3 regions of the Bacillus sp. C1 genome follow, and region 3 is predicted to be linked to each of the others. Evidence: predicted binding sites of a transcription regulator. Region 3 holds the regulator's gene; each other region holds the start of a gene.

Region 1 (3,292 bases), on a different contig from region 3:
AAACAATACTAACTGGCAATTCATTCACTTCACATTGAAAAGCATCAGCTAAAGCAGCCGCTATTTTTATTGTAGAAATAGAATTATTACATTGTCCTAAGTCAATGTAACGTGGAATTTCCGTACCTGGTACAACCCCATAATCCACATCATTAAAGCGGAATTTCCCACATGAAGTTGTTAAAATAACAGTTTCTTGTGGAAGTGACGTTGCTAATTCACGATAATACTCTCCACCTTTACCTGGTGCATCACAACCTGCGATAACAAAGAATCGCTTAATTTTCCCTTCCTTTACCGCCTGGATGATTTCTGGTGCTAATGATAATACTGTATGATGATGAAAACCCGTTACCAACTGTTCATCCGATTCCATATGTACTTCTGGAAGTGCTAGCGCTTTTGTAATTACTGGTGTAAAATCATCATTTTCAATTTTCTGTACGCCCTCAAGGCCAGCAATATCATATGAAAAGAAGCGATCAGAGTAGGATCCTTTAATTGGCATAACACAGTTTGTTGTAGCCAATATCGCACCAGTAAATTTTCCAAAAAGACGTCGCTGATCATACCATGCCTTACCGATATTTCCTTTTAAATGTTGATATTTTTTCAGCTGCGGATACCCGTGCGCTGGTAGCATTTCCGAATGCGTATAAATATTAATTCCTTTTCCTTCTGTTTGTTTTAATAATTCCTCTAATGCAAATAAATTATGGCCAGTAACAACAATGGCCTTACCCTCAACACAGTTTTGTGTAATTTGAACAGGTTCTGGCATACCAAAATGATTCGTATGCGCCTCATCTAACAGTTCCATTACCCGTAAAGCTGATTTTCCAACTTTCATAGCCATATCAATATGCTCTTGTTCATTAAAGTTAGAATTTGTTAATGTCATATATAACGCTTCATGAGTTGTAGCATCCACAAACGGATCTGTATATCCGAGCTGTGCAGCATGAGTACGATAAGCCGCGATTCCTTTTAATCCAAACACAATTGTATCTTGTAAACTTGCAATTGTTTCATTCTTCCCACAAACACCCATTACTTTACAGCCACCGGCCTTGGTTTGTTCACATTGATAGCAAAACATGTCATCCCACCCTCTCCTAATCAGTCATTACAACTAAATCGTAATATATATGAAGAAAAAAGGATGTGATATCAATCACAATAATTTATTAAAATTTGTGACACTTCATCTTGTTAACATAATATTTTTACTGTTCTCTTTGATTAATGCCTGTGCATAAGCATTCCCTTGAATAATATCCCGGAATTCTTTTAAAGAATACAAATGAGTTATTCCTTTCCGAGCGTGAATTCGAACAGGTACCCCTTGTAATGTATCGTGAAAAGGAAACGGGTCATCAATTGGTTCAATTGGAAACCCTAGTGTTAGTAAATACATATACATTCTTTTTGTAACAACAGCAATATACCACTCAGCTTTCATTTCTAAAGCATGGATAAATAAAATAGCTACGAGTCTCTTAAAATGCCCTCTTCCGCGCGAAATTTTCGCAATACTTAACTTTCCTATTTCATAAACATTTCTTAACCCTTGCACTAACTCATTTTTAGAAAACGGATAGAAAAACTCAGAATTAGATTGTTCAGGCTTCATATATCGAATGCACTCTACTGTACCGGTATATTGTCCACCTTCTATTAATAAAAATCGTGATGGATTTAAATTTCGCTCTACAAACATTAAATTTCGCTCTTCACAAAAATCTCCCCACAATTGCTCGAACAAAAAATGTTCTTCCTTTGTTTGAACACGCTGGAACATATTTCCCCGCCTTTCCCATCGACGTACTATTTTTGATAACGCTTTCACTATCTATCATATAAGAACAAATCTTCGTATGCAACCTAAAACTATTTACTACTTCATTATAGATTCTATAAACTAAAATGATCTCCTATTCAAGTTTTAGATTTATATAAAATTTTTACAAAAAGAAAAAATGATTCCTATTTATATTGAAAATACTTCATTCATAAAGTGTATGTGTAACGTTTCATATAAAGTACATAAAAAGAAATCCTTTTCGAAACAAAGGATTTCTTTTTATGTTACTGTAATTTTTAACCATTTCTCAAAAATTTGTACAAGACCATTCTGTCCTGCTAATTTTTCTTCTCCTTGCTTCGTTTTATATGGATATAATTGCAAAAAGATCCCGCAACCTGCTTCTATCTTCTTCCCATGCATATGACTGCCTGGATACACACAAATCACTTCATGAATCGCCCTTCTGTGAAAAACTCTTTTTCCATCCTGTTCTTCTACATATTTAATAGACCAATATTTATACATTTGTTCTGTTGCTTTTGTATTGCCTACAGGCTGAAAAATATTAAACATGGGGCTATATTTCACCTCAATAATAATTGAGGACTGGTACTCATAACGTTCTCCTTTCTTCACATAACAATCTAGACGAATGTCTGGCTTTTTCGTATCTTCTCCATTATAAAAATGACTGCCTTTACTAAGCGCGATGAGTGGATGGGTTTCAATAAGATCATTAAACGCTACATGGATTTGGATATTTTCACGATTTAAAACGATTGTCGTACCGTCTTGTAAACCATCTAGGTAAAAATAAGTTTGAATTTGTTGGCGCAGTGGAATTTCGTCTTTAAACTTCAATTGTTGCAATATAGAAATGATGATGAAAAATACATAATACTCATACACTAAAAACGTAGGTTTATAAACAAATAACAGTGCTGGAGATTGCTGATTATAACGCGGGAAAAACTCTAAATGGTATAACAATTTCTGATGCGTAACAGGTAACGAGTGCATCGTTATACTTGTTTTTTCAGAAATTCCTCGCCAAAATGATGAATTCAACATATTTCGAAAGTATAGTACAGCTTGGTGTACGATATGATCTAAAATTTTATACTCTTGTATTTTCACAGACGCTTTACGTAAGTCTGCCTCTTTCAGTAAATGGATATTTCGATATTTTTGCTTCTCTCTGTCCGTTACAGACCCATTATTTTCAATGGTATGCATAATTGTTTTCACAGATTGAAACTCTGCTTTTTTTGTATACATTACTCGCTCTAGTATATCAATTGTCTTTTGTAAAAAAACCTGCGCTTCAAGCAAATATTGATAAAATTGTTTCGTTGAAAATTTCAAAAAAGCATTCTCTACACTATTTGTTTGCTCTATAAATCTACGATTATAATGCTTAGCATGAGGCTTTTTTTCGCTCATTATTACACTTTTCCTCGTCGCCTTTCGTTCTCTTATTTCCCA
Region 2 (3,292 bases), on a different contig from region 3:
GTCGCCTGTCTCCAAGTTCATTCGGTTTTGAACCTTGGAAATTTGTTGTGATTCAAAATCAAGATATTCGTAGCAAACTTCTCCCTGTCGCATGGGGTGCTCAAAAACAATTACAAACAGCAAGCCACTTTGTCGTTATATTAGCTCGTAAAAAAGAAGAAATGATGTATAACTCTTCCTATATTTCTAACTTTATGAAAAATATTCAGCAGCTCCCCGAGGAAGTCATAACAATGAAACGTGGTTTTTATAAGGAATTTCAACAATCCGATTTCCAATTACTTGAAAACGATCGTGCTATGTTTGATTGGGCTTCTAAACAAACATACATCGCTCTCGGTAATATGATGACTGCTGCTGCCCAAATTGGCATTGATTCTTGCCCAATTGAAGGGTTCCATCAAGAAAAAGTAGATGCGATTTTAAAAGAAGAAGGAATTATCTCTAATGATACATTTGGTGTGTCTATGTTAGTTGCTTTCGGTTATCGCGCGGAAGAACCAAAACGGGATAAAACTCGTCAAACAATGGATATGGTTGTGGAATGGATTAAATAAAGTAACAGGGTGTCTACAAAAGACATCCTTTTTCAGGTCGTGAAGAAAGGGAAATGCTACAAAATTATAAAAGAAAAATGGTGAATGAAATTTTATCAGCGATCTTTCAAATATAACAACCATTTCTCACAATATATCAGCGCAAATTTGAATATATCGACCATTTGGCAAAGGCTATCGACGAACAAACGACAAAAAAACAGGTCCCCCTTAGCTCCTGTTTCCCAATAAACTGCTAAAAGACATCCTTTTTTCATTGGTAATAATGCGCTTGCTCACAGCTAAAAATAAAATTATCACTTATAGTAAAAAGATATTTCTTGCATTTTCATCATGCTTACACCCAAAATAAGAAGTAGACTGCTTGAAAAAGAAAGGTGATTGCTGTGACAAATCGTACGGCATTATCAAATGACTTAAAGGAATTACTTGCATCTGTTGAATATAAAATACAGATTAGTAAAGGAAGTTATATTTTCCAAGAGGGGATAGAGGCAAAAGAACTTTATATCGTTCGCTCTGGAAAAGTACAGATTAGTAAAATTAGCGCTGACGGACAAGAGTTAACGCTTCGCATTTGTTCAAAGGACGATATTATTGGGGAATTAACATTATTTACAGACAATGCAAAGTATTTATTAAATGCAAAATGCCTTGAAACTGTTGAAGTTGGAGTCATTAAACGGGATGCTTTAGAAAAGGCATTACTGCAAAAACCAGCTCTTGCATTTGAATTTATGAAATGGATTAGCGAACACTTAAGAAGAATGCAAACAAAATTTCGTGATTTAGTATTACACGGAAAAAAAGGTGCCCTTTATTCCACACTCATTCGTATGACAAACAGTTATGGCATATTAAAAGAAAATGGCATCCTTATCGATCTACCTTTAACGAATCAAGAGCTTGCGAATTTCTGTGCAACCTCACGTGAAAGTGTAAACCGTATGTTAAATGATTTAAAAAAACAAGGAATTCTTTCTATTCATAAAGGAAAAATCACAATTCATGATCTACAATTTTTAAAATGCGAAATTGCTTGTGAAGATTGTCCTACCTCTATTTGTAGTATTGAGTAGCCTCTCTATTTGAGATGCTACTCTTTTTTCTTTCTCCCTTACTCTACAAAAAAAGAATCACTCTTCGATGTGAAAAATGTCACAACTTCTCAAAAAGTGTTACAAATCTGATTTTTGACAATCTGTTGAACTGTGATAGATATCACATCTCTATTTTGCATGCTCTCTTATAGTGAAAATAAGAAAGAGAGACGCAATAAAGGAGTGAACAGTATGAAAAAGAAACCTTCAGCATTAATGAAACGTTTAAAATATTTTTCCCCAATAGATCGCTATAACGACAATCATACACAAGAAACATATGAAGATCGTGAATGGGAAAACGTCTATCGAAAAAGGTGGCAACACGATAAAGTAATCCGTTCTACACACGGTGTAAACTGCACTGGCTCTTGCAGCTGGAATATTTACGTAAAGGATGGAATTGTAACTTGGGAAGGTCAAGAACTGAACTACCCATCTACTGGCCCTGATATGCCAGACTTTGAACCACGAGGATGTCCGCGCGGGGCAAGTTTTTCTTGGTACATTTATAGTCCTCTTCGCGTGAAATATCCATATGTACGCGGTGTACTTTGGAATATGTGGAAAGAGGAACTACAAAATCACAATTCACCATTAGACGCTTGGAAAAGCATCGTAGAAAATCCTGAAAAAGCACGTACGTATAAAGGGGCACGCGGTAAAGGCGGATTCATTCGTGCTAGTTGGGATGAAGTATTACAACTTGTTGCTGCTTCTTTACTATATACAGTGATCAAATACGGTCCAGACCGCAATGTTGGTTTCTCACCAATCCCGGCCATGTCCATGTTAAGTCATGCCGCTGGTAGCCGCTTTATGCAACTCATGGGCGGGCCGATGCTGAGCTTCTACGATTGGTATGCTGACTTACCACCAGCTTCTCCGCAAATTTGGGGCGATCAGACAGACGTACCAGAAAGTAGCGACTGGTATAACGCTGGTTACATTATGACATGGGGGTCAAACGTACCGATGACAAGAACACCAGACGCTCACTTCTTAGCGGAAGTGCGCTATAAAGGAACAAAAGTTGTTTCTGTAAGTCCTGACTTCGCTGAATCCACTAAGTTTGCTGATGAATGGATGAGCGTAAAACAAGGTACAGATGGTGCACTTGCAATGGCAATGGGGCACGTCATTTTACAAGAATTTTACGTAGACAAACAAGTGGAATACTTCACAAATTATGCGAAGCAATATACGGATTTCCCATTCTTTGTCACGTTACAACAACAAGGGGACCAATTCGTTGCCGATCGCTTCTTAAACGCAAATGATATCGGCCGTGAAACAAAGCTAGGTGAATGGAAACCTGTCCTTTGGAACGATAACACGAACGATTTCGCTACCCCACATGGCACGATGGGTTCACGCTGGGATAACGAAAAGAAATGGAACTTGCGTTTAGAAGATGAACAAACAGGTGAAACAATTGATCCACGCCTTTCCTTACTTGGTATGGAAGATACTGTTGGAACTGTACAAATCCCCTACTTCTCTGATGATGGAAACAAAATATTAGAACGTACCATTCCAGTGAAAAAGATCAGAACAGAAGAAGGCGACATTTTCGTTACAACTGTATATGACTTAACATTAGCAAATTACGGCGTTAACCGCGGACTTGGCGGG
Region 3 (3,292 bases):
TTAGGGAAGATACGGGTTTTAATACATCGTCCCCTGTAAATAAAAAGTTACCGAGTATCGTGCGAATTTCTTTTTCTGGTTCTAACGGATAATCGTCCCATAGCTCGTTTAAAACACGCTTAGATGATGTTAAGTTTGCCTGTTCTTGATCATAGTATCCAATGGATACATTTGAACCGAAAGAAACTTCTCCCCTTAACGGCTTCAACTTATTCACAATCGATTTTAATAATGTAGATTTTCCAATACCATTTGGACCGACTAGTGCGACACTATCTCCTCGGGTCAAACGCATATTTACATGCTCGATAACTGCTTCTTTGTCATACCCAATTGAAACATCCTTTACCTGTAATACGTCATTTCCGCTTTGTTTTTCGATGTCAAAGTGGAACGATGCAGATTTAGAGTCACCTAAGGGCCTAGTTAGTAATTCCATTCGGTCTAATTGCTTACGGCGGCTTTGAGCACGTTTTGTTGTAGAAGCACGGGCGATGTTCTTTTGAACAAAGTCTTCCAGCTTAGCAATTTCCTCTTGTTGTTTTTCATAACGTTTCATTTCTTGTTCATATAATGCAGCTTTTAAATCTAAATATTTGCTATAATTTCCAACATATCGTCTACTTTCTTTATTAGAAATTTCATATACTTGTGTAACAAGCTTATCTAAAAAGTAGCGATCATGGGAGACGATTAAAATAGCGCCAGGATAGCCTTGTAAATATTGTTCAAGCCATGTTAGTGTATCGATATCTAAATGGTTTGTTGGCTCGTCCAAAATGAGTAAATCTGGTTTAGTTAATAGTAGTTTACCAAGAGCAAGTCTCGTTTTCTGACCACCACTTAACGTAGAAATTGTTGTTTGGTGTGTTTCGATAGGAAAACCAAGCCCACTTAAAATGGAGCGAATATCAGCTTCATATTGATACCCCCCCTGATCTTTGTAGTTTAACTGTAATTGATCATAATCAGCGAGTAATCTTTCGTATGTAGTAGCATTTGAAAAGTTCTCTTCTTTACCCATCTCCTGTTCTAACCTTCGAAGTTTCTTTTCCATTTGCTCTAGATGTGTAAAGACGGTAAGCATTTCATCCCAAATTGTTAAAGAAGTTTCTAAACCAGTATTTTGGGCTAAATACCCAATCGAAACATCTTTCGGTTTTATAATTTCTCCACCATCGTGGGATAATTCGCCGGCAATTATTTTTAATAATGTAGATTTTCCAGCACCATTTCGACCAACGAGTGCAATGCGATCTTTTGTTTGAACTTCCAATTTAATGTTTGCAAGAATTGTTTCAGCACCGTATAATTTTGAAAGCCCGTTCACTTGTAATAAAATCAATGTTTTCACCTCAACTAATTTCTTAACTTTGCCATGTTTATATTTCTCAATCATACTAAAAATAGTGTATAGTTTAAAATAAAGAGAGAAGTCTTTTCTCTATTATACAAGGAAAGTCATAAGTGCTAAACTTCTGTATTTGTTTTCAGTCTATGAACAAAGATAGGAAGAGAGGAGAGATTACATGGATCAGCAGAAGATTCCACAGGCCACTGCCAAAAGATTGCCTCTATACTATCGATTTATCCAAAACTTATCGCTTTCTGGTAAGCAACGTGTTTCATCAGCAGAATTGAGTGAGGCTGTAAAAGTAGATTCGGCAACAATTCGAAGAGATTTCTCATATTTTGGAGCGTTAGGGAAAAAGGGATATGGATATAATGTGAATTATTTACTATCATTTTTCCGGGAAACGCTCGATCAAGATGATATAACACGTGTAGCGCTTATTGGAGTAGGTAATTTAGGGACCGCTTTCTTACATTACAATTTCACGAAAAATAATAATACAAAGATTGAAATGGCTTTTGATGTCAATGAAGAGAAAGTTGGAAAAGAAATCGGAGGAATCCCTGTATATCATTTAGACGAATTAGAAGAGCGTTTAACAAATGATATACAAGTGGCAATATTAACAGTACCTGCTACTGTTGCACAAACTGTAGCAGATCGATTGGCCGAAACAAATATACATGGGATTTTAAATTTTACACCAGCACGATTAAATGTTTCGGAAAATATAAGAATTCATCATATTGATTTAGCTGTAGAATTACAAACATTAGTTTATTTTTTGAAAAATTATCCACAATAAAACGCAGAGGAATCCCTCTGCGTTTTATTGTGGCTTTTTCTTTGTGAATTTTATTAAGAGAAGTCGAAGTGCCAAATTAAAGTCAATTGTCGCCATAACAGCAAACAGCAGTGTCCAAAAGTTCCAGATTGTATCTGTAACGTTCGTGATTGCATAACGTGTAAAGACACATCCAAGAAGAAAATACAGTGCTGACATGAACAATGGTGAGTTCCTCATATTTTAAAATCCTCCGATAAATCCTTGCATTTGCTCTGCTTTTTTAATCATTTCTTGTATTTGATCGTTACTTATTATTACTTGAGTGATTGCAACTAATGTATTCATTGCAACATGAGCCATAATAGGAACGATAATTCGCTTTGTTTTCACATATAAGAAGGCGAATACAAGACCCATGGCAGTATAGACCAGTAGATGCGTAAAATCAAAGTGAATTGCTGCGAACACAAGGGAACTAATAATTGCAGCGATAAAGAAGTTGAATTTTTTATAAAGTGTACCAAATAAGATTTTTCTAAAGACAATCTCTTCTAAAATAGGACCGATTATTGATATAACAATCAGGAACCAAGGTGTCGTCCTTGCGATATCCATTAACTGTGCTGTATTTTCAGAACCTGGCTTTATGCCTAGTAAGTGCATTTCGATTGTACCTGCAATCGTTTGAGAAAAGAGAGCTAAAAAGAAACCAATAAAGATCCAGCCAATTGTGGCAGGAATAGTAGCACGTTTTGTATTTAAGTGCCGATCGCGAATGTCTGTTCTGAGGAGCAAAAGTACAATGCATAATGCGATGAAAAAGCTAATGATTGCCCAGTGTCCAGTTAGTATTTGTAGTTTTTCTTCTCTAGTGAACCCCCTGTTATCATATAGTCCAGTTTTCAGAAGAAGTGGTAATCCAACAATGCCTGATAACTGCATCAGAATGTATGTAACTATAATCCACCAATATTGTTTTTTCAAACGGTTTAACCATCCTTTCTAACTCTAGTGTATGGGATAGGGGAGGATAGCATGTAAATACCCACCCGAAGATACATCATGTGAATGCATATTATGATTTTTTTGTAAATTTTTATTTGAAAATGAAATAGCAGACAGGAAAAAGTTGTATGTATAGAGAAAACAAC

What was found. The regulator Rex, encoded in region 3, represses fermentation and respiration genes when NADH is low (regulators of the CRP and FNR family bind a similar motif). The targets are predictions, from matches to a motif close to TTGTGAAATATTTCACAA.
Region 1: a site for Rex is predicted at 1,163-1,180, ahead of hcp (hydroxylamine reductase). Genes of this name have one in related genera too.
Region 2: a site for Rex is predicted at 1,704-1,721, ahead of ACX5JI_RS22640 (nitrate reductase subunit alpha). Genes of this name have one in related genera too.

What each region holds. Positions count from the first base shown of each region.
Region 1 covers NZ_JBTMZT010000011.1:7,214-10,505, reverse strand. The annotation lists gene hcp (hydroxylamine reductase) at 1-1,099, opposite strand, end outside; gene ACX5JI_RS21270 (hypothetical protein) at 1,205-1,801, opposite strand; gene ACX5JI_RS21265 (hypothetical protein) at 2,084-3,292, opposite strand, start outside.
Region 2 covers NZ_JBTMZT010000013.1:51,598-54,889, forward strand. The annotation lists gene ACX5JI_RS22630 (NAD(P)H-dependent oxidoreductase) at 1-557, shown strand, start outside; gene ACX5JI_RS22635 (Crp/Fnr family transcriptional regulator) at 944-1,636, shown strand; gene ACX5JI_RS22640 (nitrate reductase subunit alpha) at 1,850-3,292, shown strand, end outside.
Region 3 covers NZ_JBTMZT010000024.1:3,784-7,075, forward strand. The annotation lists gene ACX5JI_RS26100 (ABC-F family ATP-binding cassette domain-containing protein) at 1-1,345, opposite strand, end outside; gene ACX5JI_RS26105 (redox-sensing transcriptional repressor Rex) at 1,530-2,159, shown strand; gene ACX5JI_RS26110 (YdiK family protein) at 2,184-2,378, opposite strand; gene ACX5JI_RS26115 (CPBP family intramembrane glutamic endopeptidase) at 2,382-3,125, opposite strand.